2 regions of the Geothrix sp. PMB-07 genome follow, and region 1 is predicted to be linked to the other one. Evidence: riboswitches for the same ligand, from Rfam matches in the RefSeq annotation. Region 1 holds a riboswitch; the other holds the start of a gene.
The links. Region 1 has a riboswitch for S-adenosylmethionine ahead of Q9293_RS15920 (O-acetylhomoserine aminocarboxypropyltransferase/cysteine synthase family protein). Riboswitches for the same ligand answer to the same signal wherever they lie in the genome.
Positions count from the first base shown of each region.

Region 2: another riboswitch for S-adenosylmethionine. It lies ahead of Q9293_RS02120 (PLP-dependent aspartate aminotransferase family protein); the one in region 1 lies ahead of Q9293_RS15920 (O-acetylhomoserine aminocarboxypropyltransferase/cysteine synthase family protein).

Region 1 is NZ_CP132333.1:3,651,668-3,660,659, reverse strand. Features, by position in the region: gene Q9293_RS15950 (DUF4126 domain-containing protein) at 1-367, opposite strand, end outside; gene Q9293_RS15945 (SDR family NAD(P)-dependent oxidoreductase) at 370-1,122, opposite strand; gene Q9293_RS15940 (hypothetical protein) at 1,233-1,463, shown strand; gene Q9293_RS15935 (SDR family NAD(P)-dependent oxidoreductase) at 1,492-2,256, opposite strand; gene Q9293_RS15930 (aspartate kinase) at 2,253-3,725, opposite strand; gene metA (homoserine O-succinyltransferase) at 3,722-4,657, opposite strand; gene Q9293_RS15920 (O-acetylhomoserine aminocarboxypropyltransferase/cysteine synthase family protein) at 4,665-5,951, opposite strand; SAM riboswitch class I at 6,079-6,183, opposite strand; gene Q9293_RS15915 (molybdopterin oxidoreductase family protein) at 6,276-8,282, shown strand; gene Q9293_RS18745 (TOBE-like domain-containing protein) at 8,644-8,952, opposite strand.
Region 2 is NZ_CP132333.1:471,734-480,725, forward strand. Features, by position in the region: gene Q9293_RS02075 (DUF4412 domain-containing protein) at 1-7, opposite strand, end outside; gene Q9293_RS02080 (sigma-54 dependent transcriptional regulator) at 86-1,456, shown strand; gene Q9293_RS02085 (hypothetical protein) at 1,630-2,256, shown strand; gene deoC (deoxyribose-phosphate aldolase) at 2,346-3,182, shown strand; gene Q9293_RS02095 (roadblock/LC7 domain-containing protein) at 3,226-3,723, shown strand; gene Q9293_RS02100 (ATP/GTP-binding protein) at 3,739-4,323, shown strand; tRNA gene Q9293_RS02105 (tRNA-Asn) at 4,414-4,489, shown strand; gene Q9293_RS02110 (putative quinol monooxygenase) at 4,545-4,853, shown strand; gene Q9293_RS02115 (FKBP-type peptidyl-prolyl cis-trans isomerase) at 4,857-5,360, shown strand; gene Q9293_RS02120 (PLP-dependent aspartate aminotransferase family protein) at 5,497-6,765, opposite strand; SAM riboswitch class I at 6,866-6,966, opposite strand; gene Q9293_RS02125 (M20 family metallopeptidase) at 7,044-8,099, opposite strand; gene dapF (diaminopimelate epimerase) at 8,096-8,959, opposite strand.

The DNA of each region.
Region 1 (8,992 bases):
TCTTGCTGCCATGGGTGCTGAGGGCGATGGTGCCGCCGGCCAGCATGGCCAGTACCTTGGCCACGGGATGCAGGTCCGCCGCCGCGCCCAGGGCCAGCAGGGCTCCGCCCACAGGCCGGATGAAGGTGTGGACCCCATCCCAGAGGGGCGTCACGAAGGGCACCTTGTCCGCCAGGAATTCCAGGAGGAAGAGGAGCCCCGCCACAGCGAGCACCAGAGGGTGGCTGAGGATGGCCAGATCCGGGGGCAGGCCATGGATCCAGCCGAAGCGCTGGCCCAGGCCCACCAGGAGCACCGTCAGGTAGAGGTTGATTCCCGAGACCGTCGAGAGGCCCAGGATGGCGACGAGGGTCTGCAGAGGGTTCATCTCTAAACCTGTACGACCCCGCCATCCAGGTTGAGGCACTGGCCCACCTGCATGGTGTTGGCCGGGTTCAGCAGCCAGGCGACGCCATGGGCGATCTCCTCGGGCTGGAAGAAACGCTTCACGGGGACGGCGGCCTCGGCCTGGGCCCGGAACGCGGCCTCGGTCTGACCCGTGGCCGCGGCGATCTGGCGGATGCCGGTCTGCGCCATGTCCGTGTCCACCCAGCCCGGAGCCACGGCGTTCACCACAATGCCGCGGTCGATGAGTTCAAGCGCCAGGGCCTTGGCCAGGCCGATGAGGCCATGCTTGGCGGCGCAGTAGGCCCCGTAGCCCGGCACCCCGAAGCGGCCCAGCACGCTGGAGACCAGCACGATGCGGCCCCCGTGGCCCATTCGGGGCAGGAAGGCCCGCACGGTGTTCCAGGGGCCCGTGAGGTCTGCCGCCAGGATCTGATCGAAGAAGGCATCCGAATCCCCATCCACCGGCGTCATGCCCGAAATGCCCGCGGCGGCCACCAGGCCATGCAGAGGCGGCAGGGCACGGGCCACCTCCGCCAGCCGGGCCCGGTCGGTCACATCGGCGCCATGGGTTTCAGCAGTGCCTCCGGCCTGGTGGACGGCTTCGGCGGTGGCGGCCAAACCGGCGGCATCCCGGCCCAGGAGGACCAGATGGGCCGCCTCGGTGCGGGCCAGGTGCAGGGCGCAGGCCCGGCCGATGCCCCGGGAGCCGCCGGTGATGAGGATCGTTCGGGCCATGGGGACCTCCCGCCAAGCTGATGGTTTGGACGCGTCCCTAGAGGGTGCCAGGGGAAGGCTGGCGCGGGGAGGCGGAAGGCCTATCTTTTAGATTCCACGGGAGAAATGGAATGGTCTGTGAGACTCGGGGTGAGCGGCGGCAGGGGTCTGAGCCCAGGGATGCCGACGCCCGGGGGGCCCTTTGGTCCCTTCCCGATGGCCAGCGCCTGCCCAACCTGCTGGAGGCGGCTCCCCTGGTGGTGGGGGATCCTTCCCACCCGGCCCGGTTGCGTCCCTCGGACTTAGAGGACCCTCAGGACTTCCATTCCCGGCTCACGGCCTGGTTGCTGCGCCAGGGCTGAGAAGGGTCCCTGAGCATGAGGCTCTCCTCTAGCCGCAGAGGACGGTGCCCCCGTTCACGTTGAGCACTTCGCCGGTGATGGCGGCGGCCCAGGGGCTCAGGAGGAAGACCAGGGGACCGGCCAGGTCCTCTGCTTCGGGAATGCGACCCAAGGGGAAGTTGGCCGCGATGCGGGCCCGCTGGGCGGCATCCGTGCGCAGGGCCGAGGCGCTCATGTCCGTATCCACCCAGCCGGGGGCCACGGCGTTCACGCGGATGCCGTGGGGGCCCAGTTCCGGGGCCAGGGACTTCACCAGGGAGATGACCGCGCCCTTGCTGGCGGCGTAGGCCCCATGGCCTGCCTCGCCGCGCTGACCGGCGGTGCTCGAGAGCAGCACCAGGTTGCCGCCCCCGGCGCGCTTGAGGGCCGGGATCACTTCGGCGTGCCATCGGAAAAGGCCGGTCACGTTGGTTTCCAGGATGTCCAGCAGCACGCTTTCATCCTCCAGCTCCGCCGGGGTGGCGGCCCAGATGCCCGCGTTGCCCACGAAGGCATCGAGCCCGCCCCAGGCGGCTTCCACCGTGGCCACAGCCACCTGCGCATCGTCGCGGCGGCGCTGGTCGGCGCGGATGGCCAGGACGGTACGCCCCTGATCGGTGAGTTCGGTCTGCAGGCGCAGGGCCTCGTCCTCATGGCGCAGGTAGGTGAAGGCCACGCGGGCGCCCAGGCCCGAGAGCAGGCGCACGGTGGCGGCGCCGATGCCCCGGCTGCCGCCGGTGACGAGGACGCGGTGGTGGGAGAGATCGAGGGTCATGGTTGCTCCGGCGTGCCAGGCACGCCCTGAATTGACGTGCCGGGCACGCGGTGATCTCGTGTGCCCAGCACACGGTGGTCTTGTGTGCCGAGCACACCGGAATCTTGTGTGCCGAGCACACCGGAATCTTGTGTGCCGAGCACACAGCGGTCGTGAAGGCGGGGGATGAGATCGCCCAGCCGGGATTCGGGAACGAGGAAGGCGATGGATACCGTGCTGCTGCCCGTGAGCAGACCGCCCACGGGCTCCTGGCCCAGGGCGGCCAGATGGCGCAAGGCGGCGACCGGATCGGCGCGCAGGCCTTCGCCCACCAGGGCCACCACGGCCCAGCCGGATTCACAGGTCAGGCCCGAGGCGGCGCCGGTGCTGGCGAGGGTGCCCAGCACCTCCGTGGCCGCGTGGGTTTCTGGGCGTACCGCAAGCAGGGTGCCTGCCGGGCTGGCGATGAGGCCGAAGCGCAGGGCGCCGGCTTCCTCCAGGCTGCGGGCCGCTTCCAGGGGCGGTTCCAGTCCCGCCGAGGCCGGAAAGCGCAGCAGGCTGATGCCCTCCTTGTAGGCCACGGAGGTGACGGCCCCCGCCGGGCGGCTGGGGGGATGGGGCAGGATCACGGTGCGGGAAGCGCCGGGGCGCAGCGTGTTGGCCACCACGAGGCGGAATCCCGCGCGGCCACCGGGGGCCAGGGAATCCGCATGCAGCACCTTGGCGCCGAAGGCGCTGAGGGCTTCTGCTTCTCCAAGGCTCATCTGGGGAATGGGCTGGGCTTCCTTCACCAGGCTGGGGTCGGCGGTGAGCACGCCATCGACATCGGTCCAGATCTGCACTTCCTGGGCATCCAGCGCTTCGCCCAACAGGGTGGCGCTGGTGTCGGAACCCCCGCGACCCAGGGTGGTGCTGATCCCTTCGGGTGAGGCGCCCAGGAAGCCCTGGGTCACCCAAAGAGCGCCATCGCTGAAGGCCTGGCGCCAGGGGGCCGCGGCGGTGCGCAACTCATCCAGCTGGGGACGGGCCTTGCCGAAGCGGGAGTCGGTCTTCATGACCTCGCGCACATCCTGGAAGGTGGCGCCGAAGCAGAAGGCGGCCAGATTCGCGGACAGCGTCTCGCCCACGGCCAGGGCTGCGTCGCGGGCCCGGGCCGTGGCCTCGCCCAGCATGGCCATGCCCGTGAGCAGCTGCTCCAAGCGCGCGAAGAGGGGCTCCCAGGCGGGGCGCACGGCTTCCAGGTGGCCCAGTTCGGTGGCCACGCCGAGGTGCCGCGCCTGCAGGGCGGCCAGGATGGATTGGGCCAGGGGCAGGTCGCCGCGGCCTGCGGCCGCGCAGGCATCGATGATCTGATCCGTGGTGCCCTTGAGGGCCGACACCACCACCAGGCCGCCCGAAGGCAGCTCATCCCGGACGATGCCCGCGGCGCGGCGGAGGGCTTCGGCACTGCCCACGGAGCTGCCGCCGAATTTGAGAACTTTCAAGGTCATGCCTGCTTTCCTTTCCCATCCGGGCGTTCCAGGTCGAAGGGCGCTTCCTGGTAGACGAAGTAGTTGAGCCAGTTCGAGAACAGCAGGTTGGAGTGGCCCCGCCAGCGCACCAGCGGTTCGCGGCTGGGATCGTCGCCGGGGAAATAGTTGCGGGGAACGCCGATGGGCAGGCCCTTGCCGAGGTCGCGGACGTACTCGCCCTGCAAGGTACAGGGATCGTATTCCGAATGGCCCGTGACGAAGACCCGTCGGCGATCCGCGGACTGCACCAGATACACGCCAGCCTCGTCGGATTCCGCCAGGAGCACCAGTTCCGGCCGCGCCAGGATGTCCTCGCGGCGGGTTTCCGTGTGGCGCGAGTGGGGCGCGAAGAACTCGTCGTCAAAGCCCTGCACCAGCCGCTCGTTGCGCACCTTCAGCTGGTGGGAGAACACGCCGAACGTCTTCTCGGGCAGGGGATACTTGGGCACGCCATGGTAGTGATGCAGCGCCGCCTGGGCGCCCCAGCAGATGAAGAAGGAGGAGAAGACGTGGGTCTTGGCCCAGTCCAGCACCTGGGTCAGCTCCGGCCAGTAGTCCACCTCCTCGAAGGGCAGGGTCTCCACGGGCGCCCCCGTGACGATGAGGCCATCGAAGCGCTGGTGGCGCACCTCCTCGAAGGAGACGTAGTGCTCCAGCAGGTGTTCGGCGGAAGTGTTCTTCGAGGTGTGGGAGGTCATGTGCAGCAGCGTTACCTCCAGCTGCAACGGCGAGTTGCCGAGCAGCCGCAGGAACTGGGTTTCCGTGGCCACCTTGGTGGGCATCAGGTTGAGGATGGCGATGCGCAGGGGACGGATGTCCTGCTGCAGAGCCTGGTGCTCCTCGATGAGGAACACGTTCTCCGCTTCGAGAATGCCCCGGGCGGGCAGGGAGCTGGGGATCTTGACGGGCATGGCGTCCTCAGGCCTTGGAGAGCGCGAGGTCCAGATCCGCGATGAGATCCTGGATGTTCTCCAGGCCCACGGAAAGGCGGATGAGATCCTCGGTAACGCCGGTGGCTTCGCGCTCGGCGCTCGACAGCTGCTGGTGGGTGGTGCTGGCGGGATGGATGATCAGGCTCTTGGCGTCGCCCACATTGGCCAGGCGGGAGAAGAGCTCCACCCCGTTGATGACGGCCTTGCCAGCCTCCAAACCTCCCTTCACGCCGAAGGTGAGGATGCCGCCGAAGCCCGCGCCCTTGCGGAAGTAACGGCTGGCCGCGGCATGGTTGGCGTTGCTGGCGAGGCCGGGGTAGTTCACCCAGGCCACCTTGGGGTGCTGCTCCAGCCACTGGGCGATGGCGAGGGCGTTTTCGCCGTGGCGCTCCAAGCGCAGGTGCAGGGTCTCGATGCCCTGCAGAATGAGGAAGGCGTTGAAGGGGCTGAGGGCGGCGCCGGTGTCGCGCAGGCCCTCGATGCGGGCCTTGGTGATGAAGGCGGCGGGACCCGCGAGATCGGCCAGCACCGCGCCGTGGTAGGCGGCGAAGGGTTCCGTGAACTCAGGGAACTTGCCGTTCTTCCAGTCGAAGGTGCCGCCATCCACGATGACGCCTGCCACGGAGGTGCCGTGGCCGCCCAGGAATTTCGTGGCGCTGTGCACGACGATGTTGGCGCCCAGGGCCAGGGGGTTCAGCAGGTAGGGGCTGGGCAGGGTGTTGTCCACGATGAGGGGCACACCGGCAGCCTTCGCGATGGCGGCGATGGCTTCGAATTCGGGCACGTCCAGCTTGGGGTTGCCCAGGGCCTCGATGTAGATGGCGCGGGTTTCGGGTTTGATCGCGGCGCGGAAGGCCTCGGGCTTCGTAGAGTCCACGAAGGTGGTGGTGATGCCGTTGCGAGGCAGGGTGTGGTGCAACAGGTTGTAGGTGCCGCCGTAGAGGTTGTCGCCGGCCACGATGTGATCACCGCCGCGCAGCAGCGTGTTGAGGGTGAGCGTGATGGCCGCCTGGCCTGAAGCCACGGCCAGGCCCGCGATGCCGCCTTCCAGCTGGGCCACCCGTGTTTCCAGCACGGCCGTGGTGGGGTTCATGATGCGGGTGTAGATGTTACCCGGCACTTCCAGGTTGAAGAGCGCGGCGCCGTGTTCGGCGGAATCGAACACGTAGCTGGTGGTCTGGTAGATGGGCAGGGCGCGGCTCTTGGTGTCGCTGTCGGCGACCTGGCCGCCGTGGAGGGCGATGGTTTCAAATTGAGGATGCGTGGCGCTCATGGCGGCTCCTGAAAAGAAGGTGAGAAAGCCGAGGCTCTGTCGTCCAAGCAAGTCCAGGAAAAGTCAAAAAAGCCGAAGGGGCCCGATTGCTCGGGCCCCTTCGGCGTGTTGTCAGTCTCGACACAGCTCGACATCTCTCCGCAATCGATTGATCACGGCAGGAATTGGCACCTTGCTTTCGCAGGTTGCCAAGGTTTCACAGGGCCCGTCCCTCCACCTTTCTGGATAACTCGCTATGGAACTGACAAAGAACTCGTACGAACATCAAGTGTGGCACAACCCCATCTCGGGTCAAGGGGCCCGGTTCTTCTGAAGGGTGTTCGCATGGCTGAGTGGCGCCGTTCCGTCTGTCCCTTCGATTGCCCTGACGCCTGCGGGATGCTGGTGGAAGTTGAAGATGGGCGGGCTCTGTCCGTGAAGGGCGACCCCGACCATTTCTACAACCAGGGCACGCTCTGCCCCAAGATGGCCCGCTACGAACGCAGTGTGCATGCCCCCGAACGCCTGACGACGCCGCTGCGGCGAACGGGCCCCAAGGGCAAGGGTCTCTTCGAACCCATCAGTTGGGACGCGGCCCTGGAGGAGGTCGCCCGGCGCTGGAAGGACATCCTGGCCCAGTGGGGCGGCGAAGCCATCCTGCCCTACTCCTATGCGGGCACCATGGGTCTGCTGCAGCGGAACGCGGGCCACCCCTTCTTCCACCGGCTCGGCGCCTCCCGGCTGGACCGCACCATCTGCACACCCGCGAAGGCCGCGGGCCAGGCCGCGGTGCTGGGCACCACGCCCGCTCCGGAGCCCGAGGCGGTATTGAGCGCGGACCTGGTGGTGCTCTGGGGCATCAACGCCCTGGCCACCAACCTGCACGGCTTCCAGTTCGTGCGTGAGGCCCGGCGCCGGGGCGCGAAGGTGTGGGCGGTGGAGACCTACCGCACCGCCACCACCGATCAGGTGGATCATGTGCTGCTGGTTCGTCCCGGCACCGACGGCGTGCTGGCCGCAGGTGTGATGCACCTGATGGTGGAGAACGGCGCCCTCGACGAGGCCTTCCTTGGACAGCACGTGGTGGGCTTCGAGGCCTTCGCGCGGGAGGTGCTTCCCCAGTTCCCTCCTGCCGTGGTGGCGGCCCGGACTGGCGTCGATGAAGCCGCCCTGCGGGCGTTCGCGGAGGCCTACGGTGCGGCCTTGAACCCGCAGATCCAGGTGGGAGGTGGCATCACGCGGTACGGCAACGGCGCCATGACCACGCGCCTCATCCTCTGCCTGCCCGCGCTCCAGGGCGCCTACCTCAAACCGGCGGGCGGCGCCTTCCTGGGCACCGCCACCGGCGGGGCCGTTCCCATGCAGCAGCTCATCCGGGAGGATTTCCAGGCCCGGCCCACCCGGCTGGTGAACATGAACCAGCTGGGCGCGGCGCTCGACCCCGCGGCGGAAGGGCCGGTGAAATCGCTCTACGTCTACCATTCCAATCCTGCCGCCGTGGCGCCGGACCAGGGTGCGGTCCGCGCCGGGCTGCTGCGGGAGGATCTCTTCACCGTCGTCCATGAGCGGTTCCTCACGGATACAGCCCGTTACGCGGATCTTGTGCTGCCCGCCACGAGTTCTCTCGAACATCCGGACCTCTACCGCTCCTACGGTCACTATGGCCTCCAGCGCGTGCGCGCCGCGGTTTCGCCCGTGGGCGAGAGCCGCTCCAACTGGGCCACCTTCCAGGCCCTGGCGGCCCGCATGGGTTTCGAGGAGTCCCTGTTTCGGCAGAGCGAGGACGAGGTGATCGAGGCCCTGCTCTCCGGTTCGAATCCCTGGCTGGAAGGAGCGGACCGCAGCGCTCTGGCCGAGGGCCGCGTCGTGCGCATGCAACCGCCGGGCCGCCGCCCACCCTTCGGGACCCCCAGCGGCAAGGTGGAGATTCTGAATCCGCGCGAGCCGGAGCCCCTGCCCAGGCCTCTGCCCAGCCACTCGGAAGGCGACCCCCATCCCCTGGCCCTGGTGACAGCGCCTTCCCTCTACAGCCTGAACAGCACCTTCCAGGAACGCGAAGACCTGCCCGCGCGGAAGATCGCCTCGACGCTGCGCCTCTCGCCGGAGGATGCCAAGGCGCGGGCCATCGCGGGTGGTGATGAGGTGATCGCCTTCAATGATCGGGGCGAGGTGAGGTTGGTGGCGGAAGTCACGGAACGGGTGCCCAAGGGCGTGGCCGTGGTGGAAGGTGTGGCGTGGTCTGCCTTCTCCAAGGGACGCGCCACCGTCAACGCGCTGACCAGCCAGCGGCTCACGGATCGGGGCGGTGGCAGCACGTTCTACGACAACCGCATCGAGGTGAAGCGGGCCTGATCCATGCAAAGCAGGGTTGCCGCGGATGAACACGGATGAACACAGATGAGAACCCGGGGCTTTTCATCCGTGTGAATCCGTGTGCATCTGTGGCCAAAAGAAAAGGAATTTTGGAAGCAGAGGAAGGCGGAAGTGCGGAGGAAAGCGGAGAAGAACGACATGCTGCTCTCCGCTTTCCTCCGCCCCTCTGCCACCCTCCGCTTATTCCATTCCTTTCCATCGGTGGATCCGAATGAAACATTCCAGCCACGGTTTCACAGGGATGAACGCGGATGAATGGCGGGTTTCCAATTCCTTTGAATCCCGCGCGCATGTGCGGCCAAAGCATTGCTTTGAATGTTGCCTAGAAGGGAACCGCCGCTCAGATCACCCAGTCTTCCGCGGTGACGGGCGAGGTGTCCGGGAAGAGGTCCAGGCGCCGGGGCTTCACGAAGATCTTCTGGCCCACGGCGAGGTTGAGCTGACCCAGTTCCTCGGTGGTCAGGTGGGCTTCCAGATCGGACTGATCGTGAGCGGCGGAGAGGCGCACACGGGCCAGGGGGCCCGTGGACTGGATGCGGACGATGGTGGCGGGCAGGGCACCGGGACTCGCTTCCAGGGCGAGGTCCAGGTCATGGGGGCGCAGGTAGCCTTCCACCCGCGCACCTTCTTCATGGGCAGGCCCGGCCACGGAGACGGAGGCCTCACCCACCTGGAAGTGGCCGTTGCGG
Region 2 (8,992 bases), 1.1 Mb from region 1:
TTCGCATGGGAATTCTCCGTGATGGTTGCCCCAGAGCATACGCCTGATGGTCGCGGTTTGGGATACCTTCAGATGAGGGGGACCCATGGCCCGTGTTCTGGTGGTGGATGACAGCAAGGAGACCTGCGAGTTCCTGGAGGAGCTGCTGGGAGGGATGGGTTTGGAAGTCACCAAGGCCACCCACCCGGACAAGGCCATTGATCTGCTCCACAAGGAAGCTTTCGATCTGCTGCTCTCGGACATCAATCTGGAGGCGAAGAAGGACGGCCTGGATCTGCTGCGCGAGGCCAAACCCCTGGGTGTCGACACCATCCTGCTGTCCGGGTTCGGCACGCTCGAGACGGCCATCGAGGCCGTGCGTGAAGGCGCCTTCGACTTCCTGAGCAAGCCCTGGAACAACGAGGAGCTGAAGGCCCTGGTGACACGGGCTCTGGCACGGCGCCAATCCGCCGGGCATGGCGCCGCCCAGAGCGCCTCACCCAAGGGGAAGCGGAGCCTGATGATCGGCTCCAGCCCGAAGATGATGGCGGTCTACAAGACCATTGCCAGCCTTCAGAACAGTCGCGCCACGGTGCTCATCACCGGGGAGAGCGGCACGGGCAAGGAGCTGGTGGCTCGCAGCATCCACCTTTCCAGCGACCGCCGCGACCGGGCGTTCGTGGCCGTGAACTGCGGCGCCCTCACGGAGACGCTGCTGGAATCCGAACTTTTCGGGCACGTGAAGGGCTCCTTCACCGGCGCCATCGGCGAGAAACCCGGCCTCTTCGAAGAGGCCTCCGGCGGCACCATCTTCCTCGACGAAATCGGGGAAACCAGCCCGAGTTTCCAGGTGCGCCTGCTGCGGGTGCTGCAGGAGCAGGAAATCCGCCGGGTGGGCGGCAACAAGACCATCAAGGTGGATTCCCGCGTCATCGCCGCCACGAACCGCGATCTGCAGGTGATGGTCAAGGCGGGCACCTTCCGGGAGGACCTCTACTACCGTTTGGGTGTGGTGGAACTGGCCGTGCCATCCCTGCGGGAGCGCCGGGAGGACATACCGGCCCTGCTGGATCATTTCCTTTCGGAGTTCGGGCAGAAGGATGGCCAGAGCTACCAGCTGCACCCCGAGGCCCGGCGGGTGCTCGAAGCCTACTCCTGGCCGGGCAACGTGCGGGAGCTGAGCAATGTGGTGGAGAACCTGACCCAGCTCAGTCGGGGCCTGGAGATCACCGTGGATGATCTGCCGACCAAAATCCAGGCGGACGTGCTCAAGAAGGCCCTGCGCCGACCCGAAGCCGGGGATGACCTTCCGGCCCTGATCGAGGATTGGCCTTCGCTGGATGAGCTGGAGCGTCGGTACATCCAGGTGCTGATTGGTCGCCACAAAGAAAAACAGCGCATCGCGGAAATCCTCGAAGTGGACCGGACCACGCTCTATCGCAAGCTCAAGCGCTATGGTTTCCACGACGGTGATTAGGAGACCCGCGAGGGGGCAATTCGTCGCAGGCTGCCACAAGTTGCAGAACGCAACGCTTGTTTGAGAAGTCGAATTAATTTAAATATATTTATTTCAATATTTAAAATTTGGCCCAAAGCCTGCTTAATGACCTGCACTTCCGGCCGTGCCGGATCACCCCAGGGAGAACCCCCATGAAGAAGCTTGCTGCGCTGCTCGTCGCCGCCGCTCTGATCAGCCCCGTCTTCGCCGACGAAGCCAAGAAGCCCGAGGCCCCCAAGGTCGAGAAGAAGGCCGAGAAGAAGGCTGAGAAGAAGGCCGAGCCCAAGAAGGAAGAGGCCAAGAAGGCCCTGACCGCCGAGGAGAAGAAGGCCGAGCCCAAGAAGGAAGAGAAGAAGGTCGAGAAGAAGGCCGAGAAGAAGGCCGAGAAGAAGGCTGAGCCCAAGAAGGAAGAGGCCAAGAAGGCCCTGACCGCCGAAGAGAAGAAGGCTGAAGCTGCCCCCAAGGCCGAGAAGAAGGCCAAGAAGGCGAAGAAGGCTGCCAAGGCTGAGAAGGCCGAGCCCAAGAAGGAAGAGGCCAAGAAGGCCCTGACCGCCGAAGAGAAGAAGGCTGAAGCTGCCCCCAAGGCCGAGAAGAAGGCCAAGAAGGCGAAGAAGGCTGCCAAGGCTGAAAAGGCCGAGAAGAAGGAAGAGGCCAAGAAGGCCCTGACCGCCGAAGAAAAGAAGGCCGAAGCTGCCCCCAAGGCCGAGAAGAAGGCCAAGAAGGCGAAGAAGGCTGCCAAGGCTGAGAAGGCCGAGAAGAAGGAAGAAGCCAAGAAGTAGTCGGCTTCGTGGATTCAGAAAAAGCGGGCTTCGGCCCGCTTTTTCGTGTCTGCCTTTTCGTGCAACCCCAGCGCGGCCATGATGGAACCATGATCGATCCACTGCTTGACCTCACCTCGGAGATCCGCACCCGGGCTCCCCAATCCCCCAAGGAGGGTGTGACCCAGCTGCTGGGGTGTACCGAGGGCTATGGCCTCTTCCGGGATGCCCACGGCCTCCATCACCGCGCCCTTGCCCAGATCGCCCCGACCGAGGGTCCCTGGGATTTGTCCCCCCTTATCGACCACACCCTTCTCAAGGCGGACGCCAAGGGGTCCCAGGTGGAGGTCCTGTGTTCCGAGGCCCTCGCCCATGGATTTGCCTCGGTGTGCGTGAACCCCCTCTGGGTGCCCCTGGCGGCCTCCCTGCTCAAGGGGAGCTCCGTGCGTACCTGCACCGTGGTGGGCTTCCCCCTCGGTGCCATGGCCTTTCGGGCCAAAGCCCTGGAAGCTGAGCTGGCCCTGAAAGAAGGTGCCCAGGAAGTGGACATGGTGCTGGCCGTGGGCTGCGCCAAGGCCGGGGATTGGGATGCGGTTCGCAGGGACATGGAAGGCCTGCGGGCTGCCGTTCCGGCTCCGGCCACGCTCAAGGTGATTCTGGAAACCTGCCTTCTTGACGATGCCGAGAAGCGCCGTGTCTGTGAATTGGCGGCGGAGGTCGGCCTGGATTTCGTGAAAACATCCACGGGTTTCTCCACCGGCGGGGCCACCGAGGCGGACGTGGCGCTCATGCGCCGCATCGCGGGTTCCTCCATGGGGGTGAAAGCCTCTGGCGGCATCCGGACCTATGAGGTTGCCCTGCAGATGGTCTTGGCCGGGGCCACGCGGTTGGGCCTATCCGCCTCCGTGGCCGTGGTCCAGGGCCGCACGGGCTCCGGTGCCTACTGAAAAGTGCGGTATCCTCCAGCATTGAGTCCTCCCGGAGGCGGTCGTGGCGAAGCTTGATCTCATGTTGTTTGAGGAGGAGTACAAGCTCCTCCAGGAGATCATTGGCCGCTTGGAAAAGGACGCTTCCGCCAAGGTGGTTTTCCTGGTGGACAAGAACGGTCAGCAGATTGCAGCCGCCGGAGATGTAAAGAGCATCGATGCCACCAGCCTGGCCTCGCTCACGGCGGGTAACGTGGCCGCCACGGATGGGCTGGCGAAGCTCATCGGCGAGAAGGAATTCAGCCTGCTCTTCCATGAAGGCGAGAAGGACAACCTGCACATCTCCATCGTGGGCAAGCGCGGCATCCTGGTGGTGATATTCGACCAGAACTCCAGCCTCGCGCTGGTGCGGCTCCGAGTGAAGAAGGCCAGCAAGGAACTCCAGGAGATCTTCGATCAGGTGGAACAGCGCGCGCAGAAAGAATCTGACGCAGGCAGCCGCTTCGAGAGCCCCTTCTCGGAGATCACCGACGAAGACATCGACCGCCTCTTCGGCGATTGAGCCACAGGGCGCGCCATGACCTTCATCAACTACGCGTCCCGCGAGATCAACTGCAAGATCGTCTATTACGGTCCGGGTCTTTGCGGCAAGACCACGAACATCCAGTGGATCTACGAGCAGGCCAACCCCGACAAGCGGGGCAAGCTCGTCAGCCTCGCCACGGAAACCGACCGCACCCTGTTCTTCGACTTCCTGCCGCTGGATATGGGCACCGTCAAGGGCTTCAAGGTCCGCTTCCACCTCTACACCGTGCCTGGGCAGGTCTTCTACGACGCCAGCCGGAAGCTGATCCTGCGTGGCTGCGACGGCATCATCTTCGTGGCCGATAGTCAGAAGGCGCGCATGGAAGCCAACATCGAATCCATTGCGAACCTGGCCACCAACCTCAAGGAGAACGGTTTCGACATCCGTTCCATTCCCTACGTTCTGCAGTTGAATAAGCGGGACATGCCCTCCGCGGCGACCGTGGGTGAAATGGAACGCCTCCTCCGTTTCCGCAGCGAACCGATGATCGAAGCCGTGGCCAACAAGGGCACCGGCGTCATCGAAACCCTCAAGGCCTCCGCGCGGCAGATCCTCATGGAGCTGCAGCGGGCCTGAGGGCCGCATGGGTGGGGCGACGGGGATCACAGGTGTGAGAGCCTCCCGCTTGAATCCTCCGCGCCATCCGGTAGAATGGACCTTCGCCCTTCCGGAGTAGCTCAGGGGTCAGAGCGGGTGACTGTTAATCACTAGGTCGGGGGTTCAAATCCCTCCTCCGGAGCCAAAAGAACGCCCCGCGCATGCGGGGCTTTTTTTCGGGTAGGGCCAAGGGAGGCAACATGGGCAGGATCAGTCTCGTGGCGACCATCGGATTTGAGGCGGAGTCGAAAGAGGCCATCCTCCGGGCCCTCATCGACCACCGGGCGCGCTGCCTGCGAGATGAACCCGGCACCCTTCAATTTGAAGTGATGGTTCCTTCAGAAGACCCCTGCAAGCTGGTGCTCTTCGAGCTGTACGAGGATGCAGCGGCCCTGGCGGCACACGCCCAGGGGGAAAGCATCGGGCAGTACCGAAAAGAAGTCGCAGGCAAAATCACAACATCGCTCAAATACACCTGCACAATGGGAGCTGAATCCGTTCCGAGGTGAGACATGCAGCGAAGAGCCCTGGGCCTGGCCATTCTGATCGCGAGTCTTCCGCTTGTAGGCGCCGATGGCCCGCAGCCTGTCCCTGGCGCGAAGCAGGCTTCCAAGAAAAAGACTTCCAAGAAGGCGGCCGAGCCCGCACCGAAGGGACCCGACATGATCACGACCCCCTCTGGACTGAAATACGTGGACACGGTGGTGGGCACCGGTGACACGCCTCAGAAAGGGCAGAAGTGCCTGGTCCACTACACCGGCTGGCTGGACAACGGCAAGGGCGAGCGCGGCAAGAAGTTCGACAGTTCCGTGGATCGCGGCGAGCCCCTGCCCATTCCCATCGGTGTGGGCCGCGTGATCAAGGGTTGGGACGAGGGCGTCATCAGCATGAAGGTCGGCGGCAAGCGCACCCTCTACATCCCGGCACCCCTGGGCTACGGCGCGAGGGGCGCGGGCGGAGACATCCCGCCCAACGCCAACCTGATCTTTGATGTGGAACTGATCAGCATCAAGTAACGGCCAACGGTTTTCAGCAGACAAACCAACGGCGAATTGGCCACAAAGAACACAAACAACGCAGAGCGGTCAGGCGTGGATCGTTGACTTTTCTCTGTGTCTTTTGCGTTCTTTGTTGCTGGTTTTCATTCCGGACCTAACTCAGGGCCTGCGCCAGATCCGCACGCAGATCCTGCACGTCCTCCAGGCCAATGGAGAGGCGGATGAGGCCGTCGCTGATGCCTGCGTTCTTGCGGGCTTCCGGCGTCATGGAGGCGTGGGTCATGGAGGCGGGATGCGCCACCAGGGATTCCACGCCGCCCAGACTTTCGGCCAGGGTGAACCAGCGCAGCCGCCGCAGCACGTGGTTCAGGCGCTCGCTGCCGCCCTCCTTCAGCTCGAAGCTGAGCATGGCGCCGAAGCCCCGCTGCTGGCGCTTGGCCAGCTCGTGCTGGGGATGGCTGGGCAGGCCCGGGAAGTGCACTTTGCCCACGGCGGGATGGGCCGCCAGGTATTCGGCCAGCACCTGGGCCGTGGCCTCGTGCTGCCGCATGCGCAGGGGCAGCGTCTTCAGGCCCCGCAGCACCAGGAAGCAGTCGTGAGGCGACTGGGAGGTGCCCAGCAGGTTGTTGACGCTCTGGATCTGCTGGGCGAGGGGCTGGCGGCCAGGGCCGGCCACCACCACGCCTCCCACCACGTCGCTGTGGCCGTTGAGATACTTCGTGGTGGAGTGGATGACCAGGTCGGCGCCCAGATCGAAGGGCCGCTGCAGGTAGGGCGAGAGGAAGGTGTTGTCCACGGCCACCAGGCAGTTGGGTTGGCGGTGGCCGATCTCCGTCACCGCGGCGATGTCCGTCAGCCGCAGCAGGGGGTTGGAGGGCGTCTCCACCCAGATCATGCGGGTGTTGGGCCGGATGGCGGCCTTCAGGGCCTCGAGGTCGGCCAGGTTCAGGTAGGTGACCTCCAGGCCGTAGAACTTCTTGGCGTGCTCCAGCAGGCGGAAGGTGCCACCGTAGCAATCCACGGTGGCGATGAGGTGGCTGCCGTGCTCCAGCAGGTTCAGGGCCACCAGGATGGCGCTCATGCCGGTGCTGGTGCAGGTGGCGCCTTGGCCGCCTTCCAGCAACGCGATGGCCTCCTCCAGCGCCGCGCGGGTGGGGTTGCCGCTGCGGGTGTAGTCGTAGCCCGCGTTGGTGCAGATGTCCTTGAAGGCGAAGGTCGATGACAGGTAGAGCGGCGGCATCACGGCGCCGTAGGCCGGATCGGGCTGCACGCCCGCGTGCACGCACTGGGTGGACACGGCGGCATCGGGCACCAGCTCGGGCCGATGGATCCACCCGGCGTTGCCCTCCCGCACCGGCGGCTGGATGGTGAAGTGGTAGGCGGGATTGCCCGGCACGTTGGTGTCTAGGAACTGCTCGCTCATCAGAGCCTCCAAAAATGGAGGATCCTCATCGTTTCATGGCGATCCAAAAAGAGAAGGGGCCCGATCTCTCGGGCCCCTTCTCATGTCAGTCCATGACACTTCAGCATCTCTCCGCAATGACTTGCGGCAGGAATTGGCACCTTGCTTTCGCAGGTTGCCAAGGTTTCATAGGGCCCGTCCCTCCACCTTTCTGGATATCGCGTGATGAAACTGACAAAGATCCTGCTGCCCTTCCAGTATCCGATGGATCCATTGAGCTGCCAAGGAAATTCAATGCCTCAGATGGTGTAATCCTGGCCCTGGGGGCGATCCAGGATGGTCCGCGCCAGGTCCAGGTACTGCTGGGCTCCCGCCACGGCATCCGCCAGGTCGAGGAACTCGCCTTCGGTGTGGGCCACCCGGATGGAACCGGGCCCGGTCATCACCACGAAGCGATCGCGCACCAGGTTTCTCAGGGTGTGCGCATCGGAGCCGAAGGGAACCGGCGCCATGGGAAAGCCCTCCAGGCGGGGAAACACCTCGGGGCCCTTCTCGAAGAGCACGTCCACCTCGCCCAGCTCAGGCCGCAGCCTCAGCACGTCCTGCACGAAGGTGCTGCCGGCCACGGTGCGCGCAAAGAGACGCGCCTCGGCTTCATCGGGCACCACGTTGATGGCGCGGCCCGCTTGCAGGGTGCCCAGGTTCCAGACCTCGGGCCCGAGGATGGGGTCGAGGCGTTCCGGCAGGCGCCGCAGCTCGCCGATCCAATCGAACATGGGGAAGGCGGCGTTGATGCCTTCCTCCGGCGTGCCGCTGTGGGCGGCTTTGCCGCGGCAGCGCAGGCAGAGGTGGGCAGATCCCCGTTGGCCCGTGGCCAGGATGTTGCCGGTGGGCTCGCCGTTGATGACGCCCTGCAGGTTCGGCAGGTTGGCCTTCAGATCCAGGGCGATGCGGGCGCCGAGGCTGTCGGTTTCTTCGCCCACCACGCCCAGAAAGGCCAGGTCGCGGCGGCCTTCCGCCAGCAGCAGGCGGATGGTTTCCATCATGGTGGCCAGGATGCCTTTGGCGTCGCAGGTGCCGCGGCCCCAGAGACGGCCGCCCTCCAGCCGGGGCGGAAGGTAGGGGGGCACCGTGTCGAGGTGGGTGGTGAAGAGCAGTCGCGGCTGACCCCAGGTGGCCAGCAGGTTGCAGCGGCCGCCTTCGACGCTCTGCCACTGCAGGCGGGCACCAAGGTTGCGGAACATCCCGGTGAGCAGGGGGATCATGCGGGCTTCGTGCCCGGTGGTGGAATCCACCTGGCAGAGCTGGAGGGTCCATTGGGCGATGCGCTCGGCGTCCGGCGTCGGCTGCGTCATGGCACCCAGCCTGCGTTGAGGCGGCCTTCATAAACCGACAGCACGGGGCCGGTCATGAGGATGCGTCCCTGCTCCGTGAAAACGATGTCGATGGCGCCGCCAGGCATGAGCACCTGGAGTTGGTCGTCCACCAGGCCCAGGCGTCGGCTGGCCGCCGCGGCGGCACAGCTGCTGCTGCCGGAGGCCAAGGTGTAGCCCGCGCCCCGTTCCCAGATTTCGAGGCGGATGCGCTTGCGGTCGAGCACCTCGACGAATTGCACATTCACCCGATTGGGGAAATCGGGGTGTTTCTCGATGCGGGGCCCGAGGCGCTGGGCCTCCGCGGGTGACACGATCCCGGGGAACACCACGCAGTGGGGGTTCCCGACGCTGAGGGCCGTGATGGTCACCGGGCCCGAGGGGAGGAAGAGGGGCGTCTCGATCACTTCCTGCTGGGGCGGAATCGCCGTGAAGGGGATGTCTCCGGCCAGGAAGCTGGGTTTGCCCATGTCCACCTGCACCTTGCTTCCATCCGCCGCCAGGTACGAGATCTCAGCGAGGCCGCCGGTGGTCTTGATGCGGCAGCGCTCCCTCTTCACGTGCCCCGCTTCCAGGAGGTAGCGGGCGAAGATGCGCAGGCCGTTGCCGCTCTTCTCGGATTCGCTGCCGTCCGGATTGAAGACGCGCAGGCCAAAGGCCTCGGCATCGCCGGGAACGGGGAAGGGTCCCAGGAGGATGCCGTCGGAGCCGATGCCGCGATGGCGGTCACAGAGCGACTGGACGAGCTTGGGCGTGGGGTCGAAGACGGTCCGCGTGGGGTCGATGACGATGTAGTCATTCCCGAGCGCTTGGAATTTGAAAAAGGCGAAGTCATTCGACATGGGGTCTCGTCCTGAAGCTCATGCACGGTGTGA